Regions from separate parts of the Micrococcus sp. TA1 genome, predicted to be linked through region 2. Evidence: predicted binding sites of a transcription regulator. Region 2 holds the regulator's gene; each other region holds the start of a gene.
The links. Region 2 encodes HrcA, which represses chaperone genes, less so after heat shock. Its sites were predicted from a motif close to TTNGCACTCGNNNNNNNCGAGTGCNAA; they were not measured.

Region 1 (3,902 bases), 560 kb from region 2:
GCGGCGCCGCCGTCGGCGTGAAGCTCGGCCCCGGCCTGCCGCACGAGTCCGTGCCCGCCGGCTGCGAGGCGCAGTGGGTCTCCGTGGACGGGGACGTCACCGAGGCCGTGCTGTGGTTCAACGCCCTCGCCCGGGACGGCGTGCGCCGCAGCGCCCTGGTCATGTCCGGTCCCGGGGCGGGCACGACGGCGGCGGGAGGCCGGGGCGGCCATCATGAGCTCACCGCGGGGACCCGTTTCGGCGGCTCTCCCGAGGTGCCGGTCGGCGGCGTGGAGGCCCTGACCGGATACCTCTACGAACCGGACGGCGCCGTGATCCGGGCCGGGCTGGTGGCCGACCTGATCCACCGTGACTTCGCGTCGAAGGGCGGGGCACTGCTCGATGAGCACATCGCCTACTTCCGGGCCGACGAGCCGGTGGCGTCGCCGTTCGCGCGGGCCTACCGGATCGAGTCGGTGATGCCCTTCAACGTCAAGGGACTGCGGCGCTGGGTGCGGGAGACCGGGGTGGGCCGGCTGGACATCAAGAAGCGCGGGATGGCCGTCACCCCGGAGGAGTTGCGACGCCAGCTCATGTCCGGCAAGGGCTCGAAGGGGGCGAAGGGTTCGACGTCGTCACGGGGCTCGAAGTCACCCGGCCGGCACGCCACGCTCGTGCTGACGCGGATCGGTGAGGAACGGGTCGCCGTGGAGGTCACCCCGGCCTGACGGCCTGACGGTCCGGCGCGACCGGCACGCCGGCTCAGGTGCCGGAGGCGTCCCGTCCGAGGCCGGTGGGGGACGCCGTGGCCACGTGGTTGACGACTTCGTTGACCATGCGGTGCAGGTTGTCCAGGCCGTAGCCGACGAGGTACCAGTCCGCGGGATCGAGGTAGATGACCTTGCCGTTCCGGGCCGCCTTCGTGCCGCTGACCAGGTCGTCGTCCAGCACGTCCTCGGCGGTGGCTCCCTGCCGGCCGAGGGCGGCGTCCTCGTCGATGACGAACAGGTTGTCCGGGTCGGCGTCGGCGATGAACTCGGGGGAGGCCGGAGCGCCGTCCGGGCCCTCGCCCATCACCGGGGTGGCGCTGGGCACGCCGAGCACGTCGTGGATCAGGCCGAAGCGGGACTCCGGGCCGAAGGCCGTGATCTCGCCGGATCCCGTCATCACCACCAGGCCGTTGGTGTTCCCGGCGTCCTTCAGCGTCACCCGGGCATCCTCGATCTTCGTCTCGATCTCGCGGAGCGCGGCCTGCACCTGCATCTCCCGGCCGAAGACCTCGCCCAGGGCGGTGGCGTTCTGGGTGAAGGACTCCATCGGTTCCGCGGGGTCCACGGACAGGTCGATGGTCGGGGCGATCCCGGACAGTTCGGGGTACGCGTCCGCGGTCGCCGCGGAGATGATGATCAGGTCCGGCTCCTCCTCGGCGATGACGTCCAGGTCAGGCTCCGTGAGGGAGCCGACTCGCACCTCCGCGCCGTCCGCCACGGACTGCAGCTCCTCGGGGTAGGGCGCATCCGGCACGCCGTCGGGCTGGATGCCCAGTGCGTTCAGGGAATCCAGGACCCCGAGGTCGAAGACGAAGACCTTCCCGGGATCGGCCGGGACCTCGGTGGTGCCCTGGGCGTGCTCCACGGTGACGGTCTCCGCGCCGGAGCCGGTGGGGGAGGGCGTGGTGGTACCGGGAGCCGTGCCGGATGGCGAGCCGGAGGTGGGCGGCTCGGCGGGCCCGCCGGTGCAGGCGGTCACGAGGACCAGGACCGCGGTCGAGGCGGCGAGCATCAGCGAGGCGCGGCGCAGCGCCCGGGGCCTCGGCCGGGGGCGTGCGGATCGGGGGGTGGTGGCGAGGGGCCCGTCCTGCGGGCCGTGCAGGGACACGATGGTCCTCCCGTGATCAGCGGAGCGGCGGAACCCGCGGCCGTCCGGGGCCCGGCAGGCCGGGGCGATCGCGTCCCCTCCATTGTGTCAGCCCGTGACCGGGTGCGGCCAGAGTCCTGGCCGCGTGCCGGGTCGCGGACCGGCGCTCCGCGCGGCTCCCGGGGACACGACTGGCACTCGCCTTGACCGAGTGCTAAGCCTCGTCCTAGAGTCATTTCTGGCACTCCGGGGCACCGGGTGCCAAGCCTGAAGGACCTGCCATCCGGCACCCGCGACGACGGTTGGCCAGCCTACGGCGCACAGCAGAATCCACTGACGCCGGTCGGACCCCCGTGGTCTGGCCCACCACAGAGAAGGAGAGTACAGACGTGTCTGTCTCCATCAAGCCCCTTGAGGATCGCATTGTTGTCCGTCCGCTGGAAGCCGAGCAGACCACCGCTTCCGGCCTGGTGATCCCGGACACCGCCAAGGAGAAGCCGCAGGAGGGCCAGGTCGTGGCCGTCGGCGCCGGCCGTGTCGATGACAACGGCAACCGCATCCCGGTCGATGTCGCCGAGGGCGACGTCGTGCTCTTCTCCAAGTACGGCGGCACCGAGGTCAAGGTCGGCGGCGAGGACTACCTCGTGCTGTCCGCCCGCGACGTGCTGGCCATCGTCACCAAGTGATCTTCCACCGGACCCGGTCCGTGCCCCCGCACGGCACCGCGTCCGGTTGACGCACCAGGCCCGGCCAGGCACTCCAGCCGGCCGGGCCTGATCGCGTCAGCGCCGACGTCGTGACCTTCCGGCCCCAGGGCCGCGGGAGGGCGCGACGCCGGCCCCCCACCTTCACCTCGACGCGGCGACCGGATGCCCGGCCGGGCCCGGAGCCGCCGTCCACACCCGAAAGGAGCTTCGTTCATGGCGAAGCAGCTTGCCTTCAACGATGAGGCCCGCCGCGCACTGCAGGCCGGCATCGACAAGTTGGCCGACACGGTCAAGGTCACCCTCGGCCCCAAGGGGCGCAACGTCGTCCTCGACAAGGCCTGGGGCGCACCCACCATCACCAACGACGGCGTGACCATCGCCCGTGACATCGAGCTGGACGACCCGTACGAGAACATGGGCGCCCAGCTGGCCAAGGAAGTGGCCACCAAGACCCAGGACGTCGCCGGCGACGGCACCACCACCGCCACCGTGCTGGCCCAGGCCCTCGTCAACGAGGGCATGCGCCAGGTGGCCGCCGGTGCCGCCCCGAACGAGGTCAAGCGGGGCATCGAGGTGGCCGTGGCCGCCATCGACCAGCGCCTGTCCGAGAACGCCGTGGAGGTCTCCGGCAACCACGTCGCCAACGTGGCCGCCATCTCCGCCCAGGACGACACCGTCGGCGAGCTGCTGGCCCGCGCGTTCGACACCGTCGGCACCGACGGCGTCATCACCATCGAGGAGTCCTCCACGACCTCCACCGAACTGGTGGTCACCGAGGGCATGCAGTTCGACAAGGGCTACCTGTCCCCGTACATGGTGACCGACGCCGAGCGCCAGGAAGCCGTCCTGGAGAACCCCTACATCCTGCTGAACTCCGGCAAGATCTCCTCCGTGCAGGAGTTCCTGCCGCTGCTGGAGAAGGTCCTGCAGGCCTCCAAGCCGCTGTTCATCATCGCCGAGGACGTCGAGGGCGAGGCCCTGTCCACCCTCGTGGTCAACAAGATCCGCGGCACCCTGAACGTCGTGGCCGTCAAGGCCCCGGGCTTCGGCGACCGCCGCAAGGCCATGATGCAGGACATCGCCACCCTCACCGGCGCCCAGGTGGTCTCCCCGGACCTCGGCATGAAGCTGGACCAGGTCGGCCTCGAGGTGCTCGGCACCGCCCGCCGCGTGACCGTCACCAAGGACAACACCACGATCGTGGACGGCGCCGGCTCGGCCGACGACGTGAACGCCCGCGTGGCCCAGATCAAGGCCGAGGCCGAGGCCACGGACTCCGACTGGGACCGTGAGAAGCTGCAGGAGCGCCTGGCCAAGCTGGCCGGCGGCGTGGGCGTCATCCAGGTCGGCGCCGCCACC
Region 2 (3,902 bases):
GTGAACACGTCGTGGTGCCGGACGTCGATCTCCACGTAGAGGTCGCCGTTGGGGCCGCCGCCCGGGCCGGCCTCCCCCCGTCCGGCCAACTGGATGCGGGTGCCGGTGGCGACGCCGGCGGGGATCTTGATGGTCAGGGACGCGCGGTCGCGCACGCGGCCCTGGCCGTTGCACTCGCGGCAGGGATCCGGGATGACGGTGCCGAAGCCCTGGCACGCCGAACAGGTCTCGGCGGCCATCACCGTGCCCAGGATGGAACGGACGGGGCGGCGGATGGCGCCCTGGCCGTGGCAGATGGAACAGGTCTCGGGGTGGGTGCCGGGCCGGCAGCAGGAGCCGTCACACTCCGGGCAGACCACCGCGGTGTCCACCTCGAGGGTCTTGTCCACGCCGAACACGGCGTCCACCAGGTCGATCCGCGCGGTGATCAGCGCGTCCTGGCCGCGGCGGGACCGGCTCGCCGGGCCACGCCCGCCGCCGCCCATGCCGCCACCGCCCCCGAAGAACGTCTCGAAGATGTCCTGGAAGCCGCCGAAGTCACCCCCGCCGAATCCGCCCATGCCGCCGGTGCCGTTCTCGTGGCCGGTCGCGTCGTAGTTGCGCCGCTTGTCCTCGTCCGAGAGCACCTCGTAGGCGCGGGTGACCTCCTTGAACTGGTCTCCGGCCTCCGGGGCGGGGTTGACGTCGGGGTGGAGCTTGCGGGCCAGCTTGCGGTAGGCGCGCTTGATCTCCTCGGCAGAGGCGTCACGGCTGACGCCGAGGACCTCGTAGTGGTCTGCCACGGTGTGGGGTATTCCTTCCGGACGGGATTCGTGTTCGGGTCTGATGCGGCCCGGCAGTCTACTGGGACAGGATCCTGGACAGGTAGCGGGCGATGGCGCGGACCGCGGTCATGGTGCCGGGGTAGTCCATGCGGGTGGGTCCGACGACCCCGAGCTTGGCGCCGGCCCCGGGTCCGTAACCGGCCGCGATGACCGAGGTCTCGGCCAGCGAACCGGTGTTCTCGGACCCGATGCGCACGCTCAGGCCCCGCACATCCTGCTCCATCTCGGTCAGCAGGCGCAACAGCACGACCTGCTCCTCGAGGGCCTCCAGGATGGGGCCGATCGAGTACGGGAAGTCCCCCGGTGACCGGGCCAGGTTGGCCGTGCCGGCCATGATGATGCGGTCCTCGCGCCGGGCTGCCAGCAACTGGTCCAGCTGGCCGGCCAGGACGCCCGCCAGTTCCCGGTCCTGCTCCGGCACGGTCGCCATGGCGGCCCGGAGCCCGTCGGCGGCCTGGACGGGGGTCAGGCCGTCGAGGTGGCGCAGGAACAGCTGCTTCAGGGCGTTCAGGGAGGTCTCCGAGACGTCCTGCTCGGTGGTGACGGCGCGCTGGTCCACCTGGCCGGAGGACAGGATCACCACCGCCAGGACGCGGCGGGGGGCCAGGGCGACCAGTTCCAGGTGCCGCACGGTGGAGGAGTCCAGGTGCGGGTACTGCAGCACGGCCACCTGGTGGGTCAGCTGGGAGAGCAGCCGGACGGTGCGGGACATCATCTCGTGCAGGTCATCGGAGGAGTCCAGCAGGGTCTGCACAGCCCGGCGCTCCGCGGCCGAGAGCGGCTTGACCTCGGAGATCTGGTCCACGAAGACGCGGTAGCCCTTGTCCGTCGGGATGCGCCCGGCCGAGGTGTGCGGGGCCACGATCAGCCCCTCGTCCTCCAGGGCGGCCATGTCATTGCGCACGGTCGCCGAGGACACGCCCAGCTGGTGGCGGTCCACGAGGGCCTTGGAGCCGACCGGTTCCCGGGAGGCCACGTAGTCCTCCACGATCGCCTGCAGCACCTGCATGCGGCGCGGCTGCTCGCTCATCTCACCCTCCCGTCGTCGGTCAGTGGTGCACCGGTCGTCCCGGCCATGCACTTAGCACTCGTCGAGTTCAAGTGCCAAGTCTAATACCTCTGTCCAGTCCGCTCCCGGCGCCTCCCGCCACCCGGTCGTGTCCGAGCCGTCCCGCTCCGCCCACGACCCGGTTCACGCCGGGCGCGAGCCGTTCCCCGGGCTCTCCGGGACGCCTTGCTAGCGTCGGGGCCCATGGAATGGAACAGCTGGGGACCCGGCACCCTGGACGGCGGCTTCCGGCCGGCGGCCCGCGCCGTGCCGGAGGTCCCCGCGGACCGCGGCACGGTCCTGGAGGACGCCGGCACGGGATTCACCGGGGCCGTCCTGCGGGTGGAGAAGTCCGGCGGGGTGCACCTGGTGGTGCTGGAGGACCGCAGGGGCCGGACGAAGTCCTTCCCGCTGGGCTTCGGCTTCCTCGTGGACGGCGACCCGGTCCAGGTGGTGCCCCCCGCGCCTGCCGCTCCGGGCCGCACGCTCGGGGTGACGGGCAAGGCCCTGCCGGCCAGGACGGCGTCGGGGTCCGTGCGGGTGAGCCACGCCCGGGCCCGCACCGCGCGCGCCTCCCGCATCTGGGTGGAGGGCCTGCACGACGCCGAGCTGGTGGAGAAGGTCTGGGGTGAGGACCTCCGGCTGGAGGGGATCGTCGTCGAGCCCCTGCACGGCGTGGATGACCTCGCCGGTGCGATCGCCGACTTCTCCCCCGGGCCGCAGCGCCGGCTCGGGATCCTCGTGGACCACCTCGTGTCCGGGTCCAAGGAGGAGCGCATCGCCGCGGAGGCGATGCGGGTGCCCGGGGCGCGCGGCAACGTGCTGATCGTCGGCCACCCCTACGTGGACGTCTGGCAGGTCATCAAGCCGGCCGTGCTGGGCATCGAGGCCTGGCCGGTGGTGCCCAGGGGCCAGGATTGGAAGACCGGGATCCTCAAGGGCCTGGGCTGGCCGCACCGGACCAAGGAGGACGTCGGCCTCGGCTGGAAGCGGCTGCTCTCCCGGGTGCGCACCTACGCCGACCTCGAGCCCGCCCTGCTGGGCCGCGTCGAGGAGGTCATCGACTTCCTCACCGCCGTGGGCGACTAGCAGCGGCGGATATCCACGTAGGATGTCCTACGGAATCCGGCGTAGTACCCCCACTCCCGAGAGGCAGAAGGACGTGTCACAGCAGCAGCCCAGCGGTCCGCACCGCCAGCGTCCGGTCGCCGCGCCCCGGCGCGACCAGCACCTGCAGGGCTCCCCTGCCAAGGCCGCACCCCTGACGCCCGCGCAGGACCGCCAGTGGGCCACCTTGGCGCACTTCGGCGGCATCCTGGGCTTCGTCCCCTCCCTGGTGATCTACCTCGTCTTCCGCCACCGCGGGCCCTTCACGGCCCAGGAGGCCAAGGAGGCGCTGAACTTCACGCTGCCGCCCACGGTGCTGGCGATCGTGGCGAACCTGCTGGCCCTGATCCCCGTGGTCGGCGGGGTCTTCGGGATCATCGCGATGCTCATCTGGCTGTTCATGACCATCTCCGGCCTGGCCGCGGGCATCCACTGCAACAAGGGCCGGCCGTACCGGTACCCGTTCAACCTGCGCCTGATCCAGTAGGCCCGTCCGTCCGTCCTCACAGGACATGTCCGGCGCGGGACCGCACCGGATGGGTCCCCTCGGGGATGACGAACCGGTGGGGGCGTCTCAGAACCCCGCCAGCCGCCGCACGATCGCGTCGTCCAGCAGGCGGCCCTGCAGGGTCGGGATGATCCGGCCGGCCAGGGCGGCCCGGCCATCCAGCAGTCCCTCGGCGATCATCGCCGCGATCTCACCCCTGGCCTGGGCGCCGCCGTCCGGTGCCACGTCCAGGACGCTGGTCTCCAGGCCCTCCGACAGCCGGACACCGAGCATGACGCGCTCCAGGAACCTGGCCTCGGCATCGGGTTCCTCCCGGCCCACGGACGGTGACACGCCGGTGGCCAGACGCTGGGCGTAGGCGGCCGGGTGCTTGGCGTTCCAGAACCGGACGCCGGCGAGGTGGGAGTGGGCGCCC
Region 3 (3,902 bases), 1.4 Mb from region 2:
CCTCGGTGGCGGCACCGGCCTTGATGACGGCCACGCCGCCGGCCAGCTTGGCCAGGCGCTCCTGCAGCTTCTCGCGGTCGTAGTCGGAGTCGGTGTTCTCGATCTCGGCACGGATCTGGCTGACCCGTCCGGCGATCTCCTCGGCGTCACCGGCACCCTCGACGATGGTGGTCTCGTCCTTGGTGACGACGACCTTGCGGGCGGTGCCCAGCAGGTCCAGGGTGGCGTTCTCCAGCTTGAGGCCGACCTCCTCGGAGATGACCTGGCCACCGGTGAGGATGGCGATGTCGGCCAGCATGGCCTTGCGGCGGTCGCCGAAGCCCGGGGCCTTGACGGCCACGGACTTGAAGGTGCCGCGGATCTTGTTGACCACCAGGGTGGCCAGGGCCTCGCCCTCGACGTCCTCGGCGATGATCAGCAGCGGCTTGCCGGACTGCATGACCTTCTCCAGCAGGGACACCATGTCCTTCACGTTGGAGATCTTGGAGTTGACGATGAGGATGTACGGATCCTCCAGCACGGTCTCCTGGCGCTCCGCGTCGGTGACGAAGTAGCCGGAGATGTAGCCCTTGTCGAAGCGCATGCCCTCGGTGAGCTCGAGCTCCAGGCCGAAGGTCTGGGACTCCTCGACGGTGACGACGCCCTCCTTGCCGACCTTGTCCAGGGCCTCGGCGATCAGGGCGCCGATCTGCGGGTCGGCGGCGGAGATCGACGCGGTGGCGGCGATCTGCTCCTTGGTCTCGATCTCCTTGGCGGAGGCGATGAGCTCGGCGGTGACGGCCTCCACGGCCTTCTCGATGCCGCGCTTCAGGGACAGCGGGTCGGCGCCGGCGGCCACGTTGCGCAGGCCTTCCTTGACCAGGGCCTGGGCCAGCACGGTGGCGGTGGTGGTGCCGTCGCCGGCGACGTCGTCGGTCTTCTTGGCGACCTCCTTGACGAGCTCGGCGCCGATCTTCTCGTACGGATCCTCGAGCTCGATCTCCTTGGCGATGGAGACACCGTCGTTGGTGATGGTGGGCGCGCCCCACTTCTTCTCCAGCACCACGTTGCGGCCGCGCGGGCCGAGGGTCACCTTGACGGCGTCGGCAAGGGTGTTCAGGCCCTTCTCCAGGCCGCGGCGCGCCTCTTCGTCGAATGCAATGGTCTTGGCCATGTGTGCACTGTCCTTTCTGGACCTTGGCGTTGCTTGGCAGTGTTCAACCGACCTGTGCAGTGCCCGCGACGGACGGCCCTGGGCCGGGCCTCACCACGTTCAGGTCAAACTCGTGGCGCGGACCACCCGCATGCCTGCGGGCCTTGGCAGTCCGAACCACTGAGTGCTAGTCCATATTTAGCACTCGGCACACCCGAGTGCAAACATCGGGCCGGGCCCCGGACGGTTGTTCAGCGGGCAGGGGAATCCGCGTCCGGAACGCGGGGTGCGCATCGGGACGTCAGCCGGCGTAGGACGCGGTGACCACCACGGCGATGCCGGGGATCCGCCCGTCATAGACCGCCGGCAGCCCGAGCCGGGCCGCGACCGCCTGGGCGGTGACCGGGTTCGACGAGTAGAAGACCGCGGAGGAGGACACCGGGTATCCCGACCAGTTCCCGGCGGTGGCCACCGTGAAGCCGGAACCGGAGAGGGTGCCGCCGACCCGGCCGGCCAGCCCGTTGACCCGGGAGGCGTTGTAGACCTCCACCGGGAAGGAGTAGTCCACCGTCTGAGGCTCCTGGGTCTGCGTGGGAGTCGGCGTGGGTTCCGGCGTCTTCGTGGGCTGCGGGGTCGTGGTCTTCCGCGGCGTCGTACTGGGTTCCGGAGACCGGGCCGGTGGCGCGGACGACGACGCCGCCCTGGCCGTGCCGGAGGCCGACGGGTCGGCGGTCCCCGCCCCGGAACCGGGCCGGGTCATTCCCGGGGAGGTTGCCTGCCCCGGTGCCGCCGACCCGGACACCGACGCCTCCGCAGCACCGGGCCGGGCGGTCTCCTGGACCCGCAGCGTGGGCAGGATGAAGTACGAGAACGCCCCGATCACCAGGGCCAGGGCGGCGGCGAGCGAGATCCAGGTCAGCCCGGACGGGCCGGTGCCGCCGGACGGCTCCGCCACGGCCCGATGGCCGCCCTTGCGGTTGCGGTATTCGGGCACGTCATCGAACTGATCGCGCGGGTACTCAGTCATGGACCATCATCACCAGATCTTCGGCACCGGGCGGCGCCGTGGTGGCTGCCGCGGACGTGGCCACGGCCCCATGACCGTGGCGCTCAGGCCTCCTGCCGCCTGGCGCTGCGGGCCCGGTGGCGAGTCGTCCGTAGTCTACGCAATCTCTTGACCAGCATCGGCTTGTGGGCCAGGGCCTCCTGGCGGTCGAGCAGGCCGTTGAGCACCTGGTAGTACGTGGTGGCCGAGATGGAGAACCGGTCGCGGATCGCCTGGTCCTTCGCCCCGCCGTACTTCCACCACTGGTCCTCGAAGTCCAGGATGTCCCGGTCCCGCTCGGACAGTGCCGACGACGACGCCCCGGGCTCCTGCCCGCCCGCGCCCTCCTGCCCGTCGTCCTGCCCCCGGTCAGCGCGCGGGTCGTCCTCGCGCTCCGAGGGGACGGGGTCAGCTGCAGTCATGGGAAGGTCCTTCCGGGAAGTGGTCCCCCGCCGCGCATCTGTTCGGGCACCCACGGCGCTGGACGGAGTACTCCACAGTCTACTCCGCCGAACTACAGCGGTGTCATTCGATAGTCTGCACCGATGAGACTGCTCGAACCACTGGATCCCGGATGGGAGCGCGCCCTGGCGCCCCAGCAGGAGGCCCTGGACGCCGTCGGGCGCGAGGTCAAGGCCCGGCGGGCCGACGGGGAGCAGGTCCTCCCGGCGCCGGAGAACATCCTGCGGGCCTTCCGGCAGCCCTTCGACGAGGTCCGGGTGCTGATCCTGGGCCAGGACCCCTATCCCACGCCGGGGCACCCGATCGGGATGAGCTTCGCCGTGGACCGGCACGTGTCACCGCTGCCGCGCTCACTCGTGAACATCTACCAGGAGCTGTCCGAGGACCTCGGCATCCCCCCGGCCCCCCACGGTGACCTGACCGCCTGGACCGGGCAGGGCGTGCTGCTGCTGAACCGGGTCCTGACCGTGGCCGCCGGCCAGCCCGCCAGCCACCGGGGGCTGGGGTGGGAGCGGGTGACCGAGGCCGCCGTGGAGGCACTGTCCGGACGAGGCACCCCGCTGGTGGCCATCCTGTGGGGTGCCGATGCACGGAAGATGGCCCCGGTGCTGCAGCGCCACGCGCCCGCGGACGCGCCCCTGGGGATCATCGAGTCTGCCCACCCGTCCCCGCTCTCGGCCCGGCGCGGGTTCTTCGGCTCGCGGCCGTTCAGCCGCACGAACGAGCTGCTGGAGCAGTGGGGCGCCGAGCCGGTCGACTGGCGCGTCGACCACTCCTGACCACTCCGGCCACACCGTGCGGACCGGTCAGCGGCGGCCGATCCGGCGCCGTTCGTTGGCCTGCAGGGCGGTGGTGAACGGACGGGCCAGGGTGTCGCCCAGGACCACGCCGGCGGCGATGGCCATGATGGTGGCGGAGGCGTTGAACAGCCCGACGAGCCCGTCCACGAGGGCGCCGCTGTCCATGGCGATGCCGTACATGGACCGGAAGATGGTCAGTCCGGGCAGCAGGAACAGGATGGCCGGCACGGCCACCACGAGCTGGGGCGCGCCCATCCTCAGGGCCACGTACCGGCCCACGGCGCCGATGACCACGGCGGCGATGGCGGGGGTCAGCCGGGGTCCCACGCCCAGGGCCTCCGCGCCGGCGTAGGCCACGAAACCCGTCAGGGACACCAGGGCGGTGGGCAGCAGCAGCTTCCACTCGGACTGCTCGAAGATCGAGTCCCAGACGGCCGCCAGGAAGACGAGCAGGCCCATGAAC

Region 1: the regulator HrcA is predicted to act here: its motif matches at 2,028-2,054, upstream of groES (co-chaperone GroES).
Region 3: the regulator HrcA is predicted to act here: its motif matches at 1,331-1,357, upstream of groL (chaperonin GroEL).

Annotation. Positions count from the first base shown of each region.
Region 1 covers NZ_JACHNW010000001.1:2,086,510-2,090,411, reverse strand. The annotation lists gene GGQ69_RS09055 (SAM-dependent methyltransferase) at 1-707, shown strand, start outside; gene GGQ69_RS09050 (siderophore ABC transporter substrate-binding protein) at 742-1,857, opposite strand; gene groES (co-chaperone GroES) at 2,226-2,522, shown strand; gene groL (chaperonin GroEL) at 2,757-3,902, shown strand, end outside.
Region 2 covers NZ_JACHNW010000001.1:1,531,469-1,535,370, forward strand. The annotation lists gene dnaJ (molecular chaperone DnaJ) at 1-782, opposite strand, end outside; gene hrcA (heat-inducible transcriptional repressor HrcA) at 841-1,854, opposite strand; gene GGQ69_RS06730 (DUF3097 family protein) at 2,077-2,961, shown strand; gene GGQ69_RS06735 (DUF4870 domain-containing protein) at 3,035-3,466, shown strand; gene hemW (radical SAM family heme chaperone HemW) at 3,554-3,902, opposite strand, start outside.
Region 3 covers NZ_JACHNW010000001.1:147,233-151,134, reverse strand. The annotation lists gene groL (chaperonin GroEL) at 1-1,153, opposite strand, end outside; gene GGQ69_RS00585 (LytR C-terminal domain-containing protein) at 1,434-2,159, opposite strand; gene GGQ69_RS00580 (DUF3263 domain-containing protein) at 2,243-2,599, opposite strand; gene GGQ69_RS00575 (uracil-DNA glycosylase) at 2,723-3,418, shown strand; gene GGQ69_RS00570 (threonine/serine exporter ThrE family protein) at 3,446-3,902, opposite strand, start outside.